4 regions of the Aquisalimonas asiatica genome follow, and region 3 is predicted to be linked to each of the others. Evidence: predicted binding sites of a transcription regulator. Region 3 holds the regulator's gene; each other region holds the start of a gene.
What was found. Region 3 encodes sigma-54, which starts transcription at its own class of promoters, with help from an activator protein. Its sites were predicted from a motif close to TGGCANGNTNCNTGCTT; they were not measured.

Region 1 (4,144 bases), on a different contig from region 3:
GGGCGCCGTGGGGATGCCCAGGACGCGTTCGACCGCGTCATCGCCAGTGGCGGTAACGTCCAGGTGACCGACTTCATGCGCCGTGGCCTGCTGCGGTTGCAGGATGGCGATCTGGACGGGGCGGCGGAGGATGCCTCGGCGCTGCGCAGCATGGCCAGTGAGGCGCCGTGGGGGCCCTACCTGGAGGGGCTGGTGCAGCTGCGCCGGGGTGAGCGTCGCAGCGCCCAGACCTCCATGGAACAGGCGATCAGCCGCACCGACGGGTTTGCCGCGCCCCGGCTGTTCCTGGCGGCCATTCACGGCGAGGCGGGCCGCCTGGACCAGTCCGAGTACCAGCTCGACCGCTACAACACCATCAACGGCATGGATGCGGCCAGCAGCCTCATGCGTATCGCCATCGCCCACGGGCGGGGGAACGAGGAGCGTGCGGGGCAGCTGATCGACCGGCATCTGGAGGAACATCCGGGTGATCAGCGCGCCCTGGCCATGCGCCGGGCGCTTGCCAACGGTGTCCAGGCCGGAGACGGCAGTTTCGTGCGTACGGCGCTCTCCGGCCTCCAGGACGACGGCGGTGGTGAAGATATCGTGCCCGAGCGCGATACGGGGGATGGTGACCATCCGCGCCCCTCCCGCGAGGAGTACGATGCTGTGGTCAGCGCCATTAACGCCAGCAACTACGGCGAGGCCCTGGAGAAAGTGGAAGCCCTGGCCGAGGCCTATCCGGAAGACCCGGAAGTCTTCAACCTCAAGGGCGGCGTTCACATCGCCCGCGGCGAGGGTGACGCGGCCCTGGACGCTTTCCGTGAGGTCCTGCAGCGCGACCCGGAGAATATCAGCGCCATCCGCAACATCGGCCAGCTGTTTTCCCAGGCGGGACGGGAGGATGTGACCCTGGCTTTCTACCGGCAGGCCCACGAGAACTCGCCGGGCTCACTGGAGATCCTGCTGGAGCTGGCCGGTCTCGAGGCCCGGCGGGGCAACGACGCACGGGTCGAGCACCTGGTCAACAAGGCCATCGAGGATCATCCGGAGGCGGTGCGGCCGCGCATGCTCAAGGCGCGTCATGCCCTGTTCAGCGATGATCCGGAGACGGCGCTGGCGACGCTGGAGCCCATCGAGGATGCCCACGGGGAGAACCCGGACTTCCAGCGCCTGCGCGGGGAAGCGTTACTGGCGGCGGGGCGCCCGGACGAGGCTGCCGACACGTTCGAGCGCGTGCGGGCCATGAATGGTGGCGGTGACGGCATCCTGGTGCTGCACGCGCGTGCCCTGGTGCAGTCGGAGCGCTATGACGACGCCGAACAGGTTACCCGGCAGGCAATCGAGGATGCGCCCGATGCGGAAGAGCCGCGCGTTCTGTTGATGCGCCTGTTGTCCGAGCGCGGGGATCACGGTGCTGCCGAAGAGGCCTATCAGCAGATGATCGACGCGCGGGGAGAAGACCGCGCCGCCTTGCGTGAAGGGGCGCGCGTCGCCCGCGGTGCGGGTGACCTGGACGTTGCCGTGGCGCGTGTCGAGCGGGCACACGCCCTGGAACCGGACGACAGCACCGCCCGGGATCTGGCGCGCGCGTACCGGGCCAACGGCGACGGCGACGCGGCCCGGGACCACCTGGAGAGCTGGGTTGCGGACGAGGGCCGCGCCAACGTCTCCGGCGCCACGCTGCACCTGCTGGCGCAGCTGCGCGCTGAAGTGGACGAGTCCGGGGCCACGGAGCTCTACGAGGATCTGATCGCGATCAATCCGGACGACGTGGTCGCGCTCAACAACCTGGCGTGGACGTTGCGGGAGTCGGAGCCGCAACGGGCGCTGCGTCTGGCGGAGCGCGCGCATGAACTGGCGCCGGACGCGGCCAACGTCCGCCACACCCTCGCCATGGCCCTGGTGGAGAACGGCAAGGTGTCGGATGCCATTACACACCTTGAAAGCCTTGAAGGGGAGTCCGAGGGGGATGCGCCCGCCCTGACGCTGGATCTGGCGGAGCTCTATGTGCGTAACGACCGCGCAGACGATGCCCGGCCACTCTTGCAGCGCCTGTCGGAGACGGAGTTCGACGGACAGGAGCGTGCCCGCGAGGCCCTGGAGTCCCTGCCCTAGGGGCGGCGGGTGTCGCAGGCCTTTACAAGGGAATGGGGCGGCCGTGTTGCGACACGGTCGCCTTTTTTTTAAATGCCATTAAAACAGTTGGTTACGTGATTTTTTGCGACCTGGAACGCTTCCTGCAAATGAACGGTTGAAACAGTCAACCGCACGGCGCGATAGCCAAGGAGTAACGCAAAATGATGAAGCAAATGTTTTTGGCAGGGGTAGTCGGGCTGGCCAGCTCCTCGGCTGCGGTCGCCGGCCCGTTCTACCTGGATCTGGGCGGCGGTGGAGGGCTTGGCCTTCCCAATGCCGGTGACCCCAACAACAGCGGGAGCACGCGGACTCAGGACTTCAACTCGATGGGGTCCCTGGATACGTTGGCTACCTCGATCTACCAGGCCTCCAGCCCCGGGGACATCGGGCCCGGCACCCCGGTCTTCGATACGAACCGGTCCGACGTGCTTGGCGACGTCAGCATCACGAATGGTTCCATTCAGACACCGTCTGATGATCAGAGGAACATCGCGGGCTTTGTTCCGGCGGCCAGCCTCGCTGGCGGGAATGGCTTCGCCGCCTCCCCGGATGACTGGCAGGGTAATAATTGGGGCATGACCTTCGATTATGATCTTGCGGGGCAGGTTGTCTCGGGGAGTGGTGACGATCTGAACAACGCAGCGGTGAACTTCACCAGCGGCACCTTCGACTACTTCTTCGAGTACGAAGGCGAGCGGCTGCAGGTGCTCAGCATCGATGTCACTGGTTCCAGCGGCAGCATTGCCAACCTGGTTCTGGAAGGGCGGGTGAACTTCGACTTCCTCGCGAACGGCGGGTTCAGCGCGGATGAGCAGGACTTCATCCAGAACTTCTTCCGTGATGCTGCCACCGGCGACAGCTTCTATGACATCGCTTCGACCGGAGCCGAGGTGCCGATCCACTGGCGTCTGGATACCAACGTCGATGGCGACGAAGATCTCATCGAAGGTGAGTATCAGGGTGAAACCGTCTGGGTACGCCAGACCGAGCTGAACACCACGGCCCGCTTCCAGGTTCCGGAGCCGAGCGCGGTGATGCTGCTGGGTCTTGGTCTGGTGGGTCTGGCCTTTGTTGCCCACCGCCGCCGGAAAGCTGATCAGGACCTCGCTGCCTGATTCGAACAGCGCGCCGGATCGACTGTAAAGATAACCGCCACCCGTTTCGGGTGGCGGTTTTTTTGTGATCCATGGTGGACCTGAAGGTCCACCCTACGGGAGGCCATGCGGCATGGCGTAATGCCGCCGGCGCAGGGGGCGGCGACGTCCACCGACACCGGTCGACGTGGCACGGCACCGCCCGCATGGGGCGGATGTTCACCCCCGTCGATGCCGGCCGGCATGGCGTAATGCCGCCGGCGCAGGGGGCGGCGACGTCCACCGACACCGGTCGACGTGGCACGGCACCGCCCGCGTGGGCGGATGTTCACCCCCGTCGATGCCGGCCGGCGTGGCGCGGCACCATCTGCGTAGGGTGGATGTTTACATCCACCGTCCCGCCCCAGCTACGCCCGCCGCTCCTGCCGTCTCGCCCACAGGGTCAGCAAGGCCGGCAGCAGCAGCAGGTCGAACAGCCACGCCGCCACCAGCCCCAGGGCGGTGAGCAGCCCGAAGGCCACCAGTGGCAGAAAATCCGACAGGCCCAGGATCAGGAACTGGGCGCACAGGATCAGTGTGGTCGCGGTGACCGCCCGGCCGCTTCGCCGGTAGGTCCGGGCCAGGGCCGCCACCGTTGAGCTGCCTGCGAGCCGGTGTTTGCGGAACTGGTGGTAGGTGTGCACGGTGTCGTCCACGGCAATGCCGACGGCCACACTCGCCACCAGGGCCGTGGCCATGTCCAGCCAGATGCCGAGAATGCCCATGACCGAGAAGATGGCGGCGATGGGCGCGAGATTCGGGATCATGGTGATGCCGGCCGCGGTGAACGAGCGCCAGAACAGCAGCATCAGCGCCGACATGAGAATGACCACGGCAATGAGGCTGCGCAGCTGGCCCTGGATCAGCAGCGTTTCCTGGTCGGCGAACAGCCG
Region 2 (4,144 bases), on a different contig from region 3:
CCCGTCCGCGTGGCGGCGATCGACGAGCCGAGCCCCGGGGTGCGCACGTTCCGCCTTGAGCATCGCGACGGGCATGCGCTGCCCGCCTTCTCGGGGGGGAGCCATGTGGTGGTGTCCATGCGTGGCGCGGCGCGGACGTTCCGCAACCCGTACTCGCTCATGGGGCCGACCGACGATACATCCCACTACGCAATCGCGGTGCGCCGCGATGACACCGGGCGTGGCGGTTCGGTCTTCCTGCACGAGTCCGTCCGGGAGGGCGACGAGCTGGAGATCACCGCGCCCGTCAACCTGTTCCGCCTCAACGCCATGGCCAGACACCATGTGCTGATCGCGGGTGGCATTGGTGTGACGCCGATGCTCGCCCACAGCGACGAGGCCCGCCGCCAGGGGCTCTCGTACGAGGTTCACTACCAGGTTCGTGGTGTGGACACGGCACCTTTCGTCGACCGGATCCGCCGCGAAGAAGGGGGGCGTGCGCGCCTGTACGACAGCGGCGCGGGGGAGTACATCGATCCCGTCGAGGTGTTCCGGCGTCAGCCGTTGGGCACCCATGTCTATGTCTGCGGGCCGGCCGGCCTGATCCAGGCCGTGTATGACGCTGCCGCCCGGCTCGGCTGGCCGTCGGGCACCATCCACTCGGAGGCATTCACGGCGCCGCCTCCCGGCAAGGCGTTCACGCTGGTGCTCGCGCAGAGCAACATGGAGGTCGATGTTCCGGCCGACATGAGTCCGCTGGAGGCGCTCGAGGCCGCCGGGCTCGAACCCCCCTGCTCGTGCCGGGGAGGGGCGTGCGGCGTGTGTGAAACGGCGGTGATCGAGGGCGATATCGAGCACAACGACCACTTCCTGTCCGACGAGGTGAAGGTCGGAAACGCGCGGATGATGATCTGCGTGTCGCGCGGACGCAGCGATCGCGTGGTTCTGGATCTTTAACGCCCGACCGCCCGTTTGCCGCCCACCAAGGAGTACTCGCCATGTCCCAGACAACGACGGTCGCACAGCCCGAGGTCAAGCCGGTGGTGGAGACCTTTCGCGACGACTTCACCTACGCCAACAGCCCCGCGGCAATACGCCGTTTTCCGTTTCCGTTTGCCGACGATTCCTACATGTATTCGGTGAATATCGAGCCGCACAATGGCGGCCCGCCGGGTACGCCTTATGCGCCTGCTTTCGACATCGACGAGCATTACCTCTCCGAGGTCGAGGAACGTCGCAAGGTGCTCGAGGACGATCCCGGCAGGTGTCGCGTTCTGCCCCACATGATGGCGGCGCAATGGGATACGCTCGAACTCCTGATGGAATCCCTGTCCCGGGACTACCCGGCGAGCTTCGTTCTCGACCGTGATGGCAATCAGTGGACCTGGGAGAACCGGCTTCTCGGAATTCGCGATACCTTCACATTCGGTGATGCGGCAACGCTGCCAATGGAGCCGTTCGAGTACATTACCCGTCAGGTACAGGGGGATTTCACGATCCATGACCAGCGGGACGAGACCCTGTACATGGACGGCGGAATGGTCACCTGCCAGGCGGACTGGTCCCTGGAATTCGATCTCGGTATGACCTTTCATGAATGGCACGGGCCGGTGCCGCGAGCCCACGAGATGGGGGTCTTCGACCGGGCGCTCGCCTTTCTGATGAACTTGCGCGTGGGCGAGCCGGTACGCCGGCTCAACTGGACCATGACCGTGAACCCGCGCATGGATACCTCTCCGGAGAACTACCATCAGTGGGGCATTGATCGTGCCCGCGTAACGCCGGAGAACGTGGGAGACAAGGCGCACCTCCGGGTAGAGCTCCAGGCGCTCTACCGCCTGCCGCGCAGCAATGCGATCCTGTTCAGCATTCGCTGCTACCTCATCAGCATCAACGAACTCGCCACGATCCCGAAATGGGCGAAGCGGTTTCACCGCGTGCTCCGGGATCTCCCCGATGATCTGGCCGACTACAAGGGCCTGATCGGCTACCGCCCCCTGGTTCTGGCTCACCTGGCACCACTGGATGACGGGGCCGAACTCACCCCGGGCACCGCCCCTGAGTAACCGCGCCGCACCATCGTGGCACCGCTTCGCCCGGCGGTGGTGCGGCGCAACACCAAGAGGCCATCGCAAGCGCTTCCCCGGTTGGCGGTGGAGAATAAAAAAACCAATAGAATCAGTGCGATGAGTGCTTTCTTCCAATTCCCTGCGGACGTTGCCTTTCGCGGTACGGTTTTTGCTACATGGATTAACGGAAAGAAACGAAGTTTCGTTCCAGGAAACAAGCGGTTCCCTTTTTCGTCCGCACAGGAGGCAACCCCATGGAAGCTGAAGCGATAAGCGGGCTCCAATCGCAGGTGGAGTTACTTGGCTCCATCAGCATGGAGATCTATTACTGGTGGTGCACCGCGATCATGGTGCTCATTCACGCCGGGTTCCTGGCGTACGAGATGGGAGCGTCGCGGGTCAAGAACTCGCTGGCGGCGGGGGTGAAAAACATTCTCGCCCTGGCCTACGTCATCGCAGCGTTCTACTTCTTTGGCTGGTGGATTTACGGGGCTTTCCCCGGTGGCTTTACCATTGCCGAAGGTGCGTCCATCGGGGCGCCCTGGAGCGAGAGCATGGGCCCCAATATCGATGATAAGGGGACCGGTATCTTCTGGGCCGCATTCACCCTGTTCGGTGCCACCACGGCGTCGATCCTCTCGGGCGCGCTCATCGAGCGGGTGCGACTCAGTGCCTACGTGATTCTCGCGGTCATTCTCGGTGCCGGCGTCTGGATCCTGGCCGGGGCCTGGGGCTGGCATCCGGATGGGTGGATGCTGCACCAGCTCGGGTACCACGACATCGGCGCCGCGGGTGTGGTGCATACCGTGGCCGGCTTCTTCGCCCTGGGCGTACTGATCAATCTGGGGCCCCGTGTTGGCAAGTTCGGCCCCAATGGCGAGATCAATGCGATCCCGCCGCACAACCTGCCCATGTCGCTCATCGGCCTGATGCTGATCATCGTCGGTTTCTTCGGGTTCCTGGGCGGCTGCATCATCTTCAACGTGGGGGGCGACTGGACCACGATCTACGGCAATCCCACCAACCTGTCGGCGTTCGGGTTTACCACGTTGATGGGCTTCTCCGGTGGTGTGATCGGTGCCTACGCCATCAGCCGTGAGCCGTTCTGGATGATGTCCGGAGCCCTGGGGGGAATCATTTCCGTGGCCGCGGGCCTGGATGTCTACCACCCGGGTGTAGCCTTCATCGTCGCTTTCCTGGGTGGCTGCCTGATTCCCATTGCAGGGCGCATGCTGGAGAAGGCTGGCATCGATGATGCCGTGGGCGCCGTCTCGGTCCACGGTATTGCGGGCGTCTGGAGCCTGATCGCGTCCGGGATCTTTCTGCACGGCTACCCCAACGTCGGCGACCTGCCGGACGTGACCTTCGTCGGCCAGATCACGGGGGCGGTGGTGATGATCCTGGTCGGGTTCATCCCCGGATACGGAATTTCGCTGCTACTGAAGTCGGCGGGCCTGTTGCGTGTTCCCCCGGAGGTCGAGCAGATCGGTATCGACGCCGTGGAGATCCCCACGACCGCCTACCCCGAGTCCCGCAACGTGCCATCTGCAGGCGCCCGGGAGTCGTAGCAGCGAGCGTATGGCCGCGGCCGCCGGGGTGCCCGGCGGCCCGGTTTCTCAAGGCAGCGCATGGAGGTACATCATGAACCCAAGCACATTCTCCACCTGGGACGGCGCCGGCGCCGTGTTCACGTTTGGCCCCGATTCCGTCGGTATGTGGCTGTTCCTGCTCCTGGCCATGGGCGTTGGCATTGGTGTCATCGTTCGCATGATCATTCACGAGAACAGGACGTTCCGGTCGCTTGATCCGGATCTCATCCAGGACGGCGGGTTGAAAGGCGTCAACATCTGACACGCGTTTCATGACGAGTCCGGCGGGTCGTCCGCTCTGGTTGCGGTCGGCCCGCCTTTTCACGGCCGGCGGACGCGGTGGCCGCGCCGACGGAATCAGCACCCTCAACGCGGCGTCACGCCGCAGGTTGGAGTACCGAATCATGGCAACGACCGATGGTCCCGCAACAGATACGACACGGAACACGGGTGCCGGCTCCTGTCACCCCCTGGATCCCCTTGGCCCGCAGGAGATTCGGGCCGCGG
Region 3 (4,144 bases):
GTCAGCCGCGGCCAGTCGGCCCAGGACGGAGGTGGCATCAGCCGGATCACCCGGTCCACTGCGGCCTGCGCCAGGACGGCGTGGCCACCGAACAGGTGGGTGACAGACTGCGGGCCAAGGCCGCGGACCTCCAGCAGGCCCGCCAGTGCGGCAGGTGCCCGGCCGATCACGCGCCCGCCCTCGACGCACAGGGCGACGGCGTCGTCCGCGACCAGCCGGTGGCCGCGCCCGAGCAACTGCAGCGCCGTATCACTCTTGCCGGTGCCGCTGTCACCTGTGAGGAGGAGGCCGCAGCCGTGCACGCTGACCAGCACGCCGGGGACGGTGGCGCCCGTGTCACCGGTCACGTGATCACTCATGTGCTCCCCTGGGCGGCCTCCCAGTCCCTGAGCAGCTCATACATGGCGTCGGCGTCGTTGGCATCGCGGAGCCTGCGGCACAGGGGCTGGTCACTGAACATCTCGGCGAGCCGGGCAAGAATCTGGAGGTGTTCGTCGGTGAAATGTTCCGGTACGACCAGGGCGAACAGGAGGTCGACGGGTTCGTTGTCGAAGGCGTCGAAGTCGATGGCTTCGCTGGTGCGGATGAAGGCCGCCGTGGCCGTGTCATTGCCGTCCATGCGGGCGTGGGGCAGGGCGACGCCGTGGCCAAGCCCGGTGCTGCCGAGCTTCTCGCGGCTGATCAGCTTGTCGAAGATGGCGTTCGCCGGCAGGGCGGAGTCGGAGCCGGCCACCATGTCACTGAGGACTTCCAGGCCGCGCTTCTTGCTGGTCACCTGGATGTCGCAGGCGATGCGCTCCGGTGTGATTAGGTCGGCAATCTTGATCATGCTTGTCCACGCAGGGTCGTGTCTGCGGTTTCGGAAGTCGGCGGCGGCCCCGCGCTGGTGGCCGCCGCTGCGCGCTGTTCAGTCCTCTTCGCCCTCTCCCTGGGCCTTGGCCTGGGCGCCTTCGTTGCGCCGGTGGTCGGTCACCTTCTCCTTGTGCTTCTTCACCTGCCGGTCGAGCTTGTCGATGAGCCCGTCGATGGCAGCATACATGTCTTCGGCGCTGGCATCAGCGTAAAGCTTGGCGCCACTGAGCAGCATGGTGGCCTCGGCCTTCTGCCGCAGCTTCTCCACCGTCAGGATCACGTGGACGTTGACCACGTTGTCAAAGTGGCGCTCCAGCTTGTCCATCTTGGAATGCACGTACTCGCGCAGTGCTTCGGTGAGATCCACATGGTGCCCGGTGATGTCGATCTGCATAGAGACTCCTCCCGTATGAGAGCCGGAAACGGCTGGCCCAGTGTTGCCTCAGGCAATCCTTTTTCGTTCGTTCGACGAGGCAATCGACATGGATTCACGATACTTTGCCACTGTCCGTCGCGCCACATCGATTCCCTCATTTTTCAGGATTTCGGCCAGTTTGCTGTCGCTGAGCGGTTTGCGGGCGTCCTCTTCGGCGATCAGCCGGCGAATCCGGGCGCGGATGGAGGTTGCCGAGCACTCCTGTCCGTCCACGGTATGCACGTGGCTGGAGAAGAAATACTTGAACTCGAACGTGCCGCGGGGCGTGTACATGTACTTCTGCGTGGTGATCCGGGAGATGGTGGACTCGTGCATCTCCACTTCTTCCGCCACCTCGCGCAGCACCAGCGGCTTCATGGCCTCCTCGCCCTGTTCCAGGAACTCCTGCTGGTGATTGACGATGCACGTGGCCACCTTGAGGAGCGTTTCATTGCGGCTCTTCAGGCTCTTGATGAACCAGCGTGCCTCCTGCAGGTGCTGGCGCATGGTGGCGTTGTCGTTGCCCTGGTCGCCGCGGCGGACGAGGCCGGCGTAGTAGCTGTTGACGCGGATCCTGGGTGATGCCTCGGGGTTCAGCTCCACCCGCCAGGCGCCGCGCTCCTTGCGGACGTAGACGTCGGGCACCACGTACTCGGCCGCGGGTGTGCCGATCTGGGAGCCGGGCCGCGGGTCCAGGGTGCGTACCAGCTCCAGTACCTGGCCGAACTCCTCCTGGGAGACCTTGAGCTTGCGGGTGAGGGGGCCGAGCTGGCGGCTGCCGAGGAGGTCCAGGTGCTTGTCCACCAGCAGCCGTGCTTCGGCAAGCCAGGGGGTGTCTTCCGGGAACTGCTCGAGCTGGACCAGTAGCGCCTCGCGGGGGTCCAGGGAGGCTACTCCGAGCGGGTCGAACCGCTGGATCAGGTGGCGTACCGCCTCCACCTCGTCGGGCTCCACGGGGTCGTCGCCGTCAGTCACCGATTCGCAGATTTCCTCGATGGTGACGCCCAGGTAGCCGTCGTCGCGGACGCCGTCGATGATGGCCTCGGCGATGGCCATGTCCCGTTCGCTGAAATGGGACAGCTGAGCCTGCCACAGCAGGTGGTCGTGCAGGCCGCCGCTGCTGCCGGCGGTCCGGTTCTCCCACGCCTCGCGCTGGTCGTCCTCGCCGGCGGGCGCGCTGTAGGCGGTGCTGCCGTCGTAGATGTCGTTCCAGTCGGAATCCAGGGGCAGGTCCTCGGGGATGTCGGCCTGGTCCGAGGCGGGCTTGTCATCGGCGCCGTCGTGATCGTCGATCGTGTCGGCGACGTCCGGAGCGGTGTCGGTGTCCGTCGCTTCGCCACCGCTTGCCTCGCCGTCGCCGTCCGTTTCGCCGGACTCCCGGGCGTCGGTCGTGTTCTCGGTGCTGGTGTCGGTATCGGCGGCATTGGCGCTGTCGTCGCCGCGGTCGGTGTCAGCGGCCGCCTCGTCAGCTTCGTCGAGCTCGTCAGCGGGCTCCAGCATCAGGTTGGAATCCAGTGCCTGCTGGATCTCCGTGCGCAGCTCCAGAGTCGACAGCTGCAGCAGTTTGATCGCCTGCTGGAGCTGCGGTGTCATGGTGAGCTGCTGGCCGAGACGTAGCTGCAGCGACTGTTTCATTGGCGATGCCTCTCTCCTGCTGCCCCTCGGGCTGCGGGTCAGGCCGGGCCTGCATGCGAGTGGGTTGATGACCCTATCGTAACTGACTCTGTCGCCGGTTAGAACATTGGCCCGATACTTGCGTGGGCTCCTGGAAAGTGCTAAGCCACGAGATCACAGGCGAAAATGTTCGCCCAGGTACACCTCGCGGACCTGCTTGTTCGCCAGGACCTCGTCGGAGCTGCCGCGGGCGATGACTTCGCCCTGGGCGAGGATGTAGGCGCGCTGGCAGATGCCGAGCGTCTCCCGCACGTTGTGGTCGGTGATGAGTACGCCGATGTCCCGGTCCGCCAGGTGGCGGATGATTTCCTGAATGTCCAGCACCGAGATGGGGTCGACGCCCGCGAAGGGTTCGTCCAGCAGGATGAACTGCGGGTTGGCGGCGAGCGCCCGCGCGATCTCGACCCGCCGGCGTTCGCCGCCGGAGAGGCTGATGCCGTTCTGATCGTGCAGGTGGCCGACGTTGAACTCGTCCAGCAGCTCTCTGGCGCGCTCCCGGCGCTGCTTCCGGTTGAGTTCGGGGCGGGTTTCCAGAATCGCCAGCAGGTTGTCCATGACCGTGAGCTTGCGGAAGATCGAGGCTTCCTGGGGGAGGTAGCCGACGCCACGGCGGGCGCGCACGTGCATGGGCAGGTCGGTGATGTCGTTGCCGTCCAGCTCGATGCGCCCGCCGTCGGCCTGCACCAGGCCCACCACCATGTAGAAGCACGTGGTCTTGCCTGCGCCGTTGGGGCCCAGCAGGCCGACCACCTCGCCGCTGGAGACTTCCAGCGACGCGCCGTGGACCACGGTCTTGCGGCGGTAGGTCTTCACCAGCTTCTCGGTGCGCGGCGGGCTCACTCGTCGTCTCCGTTGTCCTCGTCGTCGGGGAACAGTCGGATCTGCACGCGGCGTCCGGTCTCGGGCTCGCCGCGCGCATGCACCCGGTCGGCGGCCACCTCGTATTCGATACGCTCGCCGGTGAACGTGTTCCGCCCCTGGGTCAGCCGCGCGCCTTCCAGCAGGATGACCCGCTCGGGGCCGGAGGCGTAGTACTCCATGCGCGGCGCTTCCGCCTCGATGGGGCGGCGGTCCTCGCCACCCCGCTGGTTGTAGACGGCGGGCTCGCCTTCCACCACCACGTGGTCCAGCGCCTGATCGCCGGCGTCGTCCTCCCGCAGGTGTACGGTCATGCGGTCGCCGGTGATGCGGCGTGGCCCGCGT
Region 4 (4,144 bases), on a different contig from region 3:
CGGCGCCGCTTTGCGCGACCCGGAATGCCCGCGCCGCCCAGACCCGCTCCCGCACGGCGGCTGACGGCTCCCCCGGCTCCGCCTGTTGCAGTTCCGCCGGGCGCAGCCGCGGTACGCTGATCTGCATGTCAATGCGATCCAGTAGCGGCCCGGAAATGCGACCCCGGTAGCGCGCCACCTGATCCGGTGTGCATTGGCAGGCGTGTACCGGATCGCCCAGATAGCCGCAAGGGCAGGGGTTCATGGCCGTGACCAGCTGGAAACGGGCCGGGTACTCCACCTGGGCGGCGGCCCGGGAGATGCTGACGCGGCCGTTCTCCAGCGGCTCCCGCAGCACCTCCAGCGCGTGGCGCCCGAATTCCGGCAGCTCATCCAGAAACAGCACGCCATTGTGAGCCAGCGAGATCTCCCCCGGACGCGGACGGGAGCCGCCTCCCGCCAGTGCCGTATGGGAGGCGGAGTGGTGGGGTGACCGGAACGGCCGTCGGCCCCAGTCGGTCGGGGCAAAGCCCGCGCGCGTGAGCGAAAGCACGGCCGCGGTCTCCAGGCACTCGTCGTCGGTCATGGGCGGCAGTATCCCCGGCATGCGCGCGGCGAGCATGCTTTTACCCGTGCCCGGAGGGCCGCTCAGCAGGATGGAGTGGCCGCCGGCGGCCGCGATCTCCAGCGCCCGTCGGGCGCCGGATTGTCCGCGCACGTCGGCCAGATCGGGGGACGCATCGCCTGCGGCTGCCGGCACCTCGGCCCGTGCAGGCTCGAGCAGTGCCGTGCCCGCAATGTGCCCGGTGATATCCAGCAGGTGGGCAGCGCCGTAGGTGGCGTCGGGGTGGACCAGCGCGGCCTCCGGCGCGTTGTCCGCCGGCACGGCCAGCGCGCGCCCCGCCCGCCGGGCCTGCACCGCCACGGGCAGGCACCCGCGCACGGGCCGCAGCGTGCCCGTCAGTGCCAGCTCGCCGGCGAATTCCCACTGCGCCATCCGGTCCCGGGGGATCTGTCCGGATGCGGCGAGTATGCCGATGGCGATGGGCAGGTCGAAGCGGCCGCCCTCCTTGGGCAGGTCCGCCGGCGCCAGATTGATGGTGATGCGCCGGGTCGGGAATTCGAACCCGCTGTTGAGAATGGCGCTGCGTACGCGATCCCGGCTCTCTTTCACCGCGGTCTCGGGCAGCCCGACGATGGAGACCGACGGCAGGCCGTTGGCAAGGTGGACTTCAATATCCACCAACGGTGCATCCACGCCAAGGCCTGCGCGGCCGTATACCACTGCAAGTGTCATGTGTCCCGTCCCTGGGAGGGCCGCGCCCCGGGGCGCGGCGTTGGGTCAGCTGTCGCTGGTCTGTTCGTGGTTGCCGGCGCGGCCTTCCAGCGCCGCCACCCGCTCCTCCAGTGCCTCCAGCTGGGCGCGCGTGCGTGCCAGCACCTTGGACTGGGCGTCGAATTCCTCGCGCGTGACCAGATCCAGGCGATTGAAGGTGCTCTGCATGGTGGTCCGGAAGTTCCGCTCCATCTCCTGCTGGAACTCCCTCAGGCCGGGAGGCAGGTTGGCGGCGAACTTGCGCGCCATCTCATCGAGCGATTTCGGGTCGAGCATCGTGCACTCCTGATGGTCACGGGCCTGTGTGCGCACTGTTTCGGGGCAAGGCGCACCGTAATGGGGCGCGCTCTTGGTGCGTTGCCGCGAGAATCAGTGCTCTGAAGGCAATAACAACATGAATTACCGGCAGAAACAACAAGTGGCACGAGAAATGCTGAACCCCTTCCGAGTCTGATGCGGGCGGGCTGAGTCACAGCGCCGACCTGCAGGGAGGCCCTCCTGCTCGGGGGCAACCGTTCCAGGGCCCGGAGAATCCGGGCCGGTTTTCAGGGAGTAGCCGGGAATGAAACTCGTTACCGCAATCATCAAGCCGTTCAAGCTGGACGACGTGCGCGAAGCACTGTCCGAGATCGGCGTGCAGGGCATTACCGTCACCGAAGTGAAAGGTTTCGGGAGGCAGAAAGGACACACGGAGCTGTACCGCGGCGCCGAGTACGTCGTCGATTTTCTCCCCAAGGTGAAAATCGAGGCGGCAGTCCAGGACGACCTCACCGATCGCACCATCGAGGCCATCTCCAAGGCCGCGAACACCGGAAAGATCGGCGACGGCAAGATCTTCGTCTTCGAACTGGAGAAGGCGATCCGGATCCGTACCGGCGAGACCGACAAGGACGCGCTGTAACCGGCGGCTCGTGCAACCAAGAGGAAAATAACGATGGAAGTTACTGAACTCGCGTATGCGCTGGATACGTTCTACTTTCTGCTCTCCGGCGTGCTTGTGATGTGGATGGCGGCCGGCTTCTCGATGCTCGAGGCCGGTCTGGTGCGCTCCAAGAACACCGTGGAGATTCTGACCAAGAACGTGACGCTCTACTCCGTCGCGGTCATGATGTATCTGTTGGTGGGCTGGAATCTCATGTACGAGAGCGACGGCGGTATTTTCCCCTCGCTGAGCTTCTTCCTCCCGAGCAGTGAACCGCACACCACCGAGAACGAATTCGCTTACTACTCGGATTTCTTCTTCCAGGTGGTGTTCGTGGCGACTGCCATGTCCATCGTCTCCGGGGCCGTGGCCGAGCGCATGAAGCTCGGGGCGTTCCTGCTGTTCGCGGTGGTCATGACCGGCTTCATCTATCCCATCCAGGGCCTGTGGACCTGGGGCGGCGGCTGGCTGTACCAGCTCGGCTACGTCGACTACGCCGGCTCGGCCATCGTCCACATGGCCGGTGCCACCGCGGCGCTGGCGGGCGTGCTGATCCTGGGTGCGCGCAAGGGCAAGTACACCAAGGACGGCAAGATCCGGGCGATTCCGGGTGGCAACCTGCCGCTGGCGACGCTGGGTACGTTCATCCTGTGGATGGGCTGGTTCGGCTTCAACGGCGGCTCGGAGCTGGCGGTGGCGTCCGAAGGCTCGGCCAACGCCGTGGCCACGGTGTTCATGAACACCAACTTCGCCGCTGCGGCCGGCGTGGTGGCGGCGCTGATCACCTCCAAGATCCTGTTCGGCAAGGCCGACCTCACCATGGTGCTTAACGGTGCCCTGGGTGGCCTGGTGTCCATCACCGCCGCACCGGACTCCCCGGCTCCGCTGCTGGCCGTGGTCATCGGCGCCATCGGCGGCGTGATCGTGGTGTTCTCCATCATCGGTCTGGACAAGCTCAAGATCGATGATCCGGTGGGTGCCATCTCCGTGCACGGCACCTGCGGTATCTGGGGTGTGCTGGCAGTGCTCCTGTCGGTGTCGGAGGCGACCCTGGTCAACCAGCTCATCGGCCTGATCTCCATCTTCGGCTTCGTGTTCATCGCCAGTGCCGCGGTCTGGCTGCTTCTGAAGGTGACCATGGGCATTCGCGCCAGCGAGGAAGAAGAGGAAACCGGCCTCGACGTGGTCGAGTGCGGCATGGAGGCCTATCCGGAGTTCGTCTCCACCGGCCAGAAATAAGCGACCACACACAGTCGCTAGAACAGACGGGCGCCCAATGGGCGCCCGTTTATCTTTGGCTCACAGTGTTTGGTGGACCTGAAGGTCCACCCTACGGGAGCATCGTTGGCGGTCCGGTGCCGGTGTAGGGTGGACCTTCAGGTCCACCATGGCCGAGATTCCGCTAACCAGCGCCTCAGGCTGCCCGATCCAGTATCCCGTGCAGCGCCCGCCGTCGATCCTCACCGATGAACGCCGCGTCGATGGCGTTGCGGGTGAACCCGCGCAGGGTCTCCCGGTCCAGATCGAATGCCTCCGCCACCGCCGTCATGTTGGCGTTCATGTAGCCGCCGAAGTAGGCCGGATCGTCGGAGTTCACCGTGATGTTCAGCCCCGCCTGCAGCAGCTGCGGCAGGTTGTGGTCGTCCATGGTGTCGAAGACGCGCAGCTTGACGTTGGCCAGGGGGCAAACGGTCAGGCAGATGCCGCTTGCGGCCAGGCGCTTGACCAGCTCCGGGTCGCCGGTGCACTGCACACCGTGGTCCACGCGCTCGACGCGCAGGATGTCCAGTGCCTGGCGGATGTACTCGGGCGGCCCTTCCTCGCCGGCGTGGGCCACCACGCGGAAGCCGCCGTTGTGCACCTCTTCGAAGACCCGTGCGAACTTCTCCGGCGGGTGGCCGGTTTCG

Region 1: BMZ02_RS12655 (PEP-CTERM sorting domain-containing protein) is a predicted target of sigma-54. The motif match lies at 2,209-2,225, and genes of this name have one in related genera.
Region 2: BMZ02_RS01270 (ammonium transporter) is a predicted target of sigma-54. The motif match lies at 2,207-2,223, and genes of this name have one in related genera.
Region 4: glnK (P-II family nitrogen regulator) is a predicted target of sigma-54. The motif match lies at 1,735-1,751, and genes of this name have one in related genera.

The regions. Positions count from the first base shown of each region.
Region 1 covers NZ_FOEG01000005.1:150,086-154,229, forward strand. Annotated here, with positions in the region: gene BMZ02_RS12650 (tetratricopeptide repeat protein) at 1-2,097, shown strand, start outside; gene BMZ02_RS12655 (PEP-CTERM sorting domain-containing protein) at 2,280-3,233, shown strand; gene BMZ02_RS12660 (efflux RND transporter permease subunit) at 3,620-4,144, opposite strand, start outside.
Region 2 covers NZ_FOEG01000001.1:257,394-261,537, forward strand. Annotated here, with positions in the region: gene BMZ02_RS01260 (PDR/VanB family oxidoreductase) at 1-936, shown strand, start outside; gene BMZ02_RS01265 (heme-dependent oxidative N-demethylase family protein) at 978-2,045, shown strand; gene BMZ02_RS01270 (ammonium transporter) at 2,303-3,616, shown strand; gene BMZ02_RS01275 (hypothetical protein) at 3,690-3,899, shown strand; gene BMZ02_RS01280 (primary-amine oxidase) at 4,042-4,144, shown strand, end outside.
Region 3 covers NZ_FOEG01000002.1:653,762-657,905, reverse strand. Annotated here, with positions in the region: gene BMZ02_RS07780 (HPr kinase/phosphorylase) at 1-359, opposite strand, end outside; gene ptsN (PTS IIA-like nitrogen regulatory protein PtsN) at 356-829, opposite strand; gene hpf (ribosome hibernation-promoting factor, HPF/YfiA family) at 908-1,246, opposite strand; gene BMZ02_RS07765 (RNA polymerase factor sigma-54) at 1,295-2,902, opposite strand; gene lptB (LPS export ABC transporter ATP-binding protein) at 3,056-3,781, opposite strand; gene lptA (lipopolysaccharide transport periplasmic protein LptA) at 3,778-4,144, opposite strand, start outside.
Region 4 covers NZ_FOEG01000010.1:82,432-86,575, reverse strand. Annotated here, with positions in the region: gene BMZ02_RS16185 (YifB family Mg chelatase-like AAA ATPase) at 1-1,276, opposite strand, end outside; gene ubiK (ubiquinone biosynthesis accessory factor UbiK) at 1,322-1,591, opposite strand; gene glnK (P-II family nitrogen regulator) at 1,878-2,216, shown strand; gene BMZ02_RS16170 (ammonium transporter) at 2,250-3,476, shown strand; gene BMZ02_RS16165 (adenosine deaminase) at 3,652-4,144, opposite strand, start outside.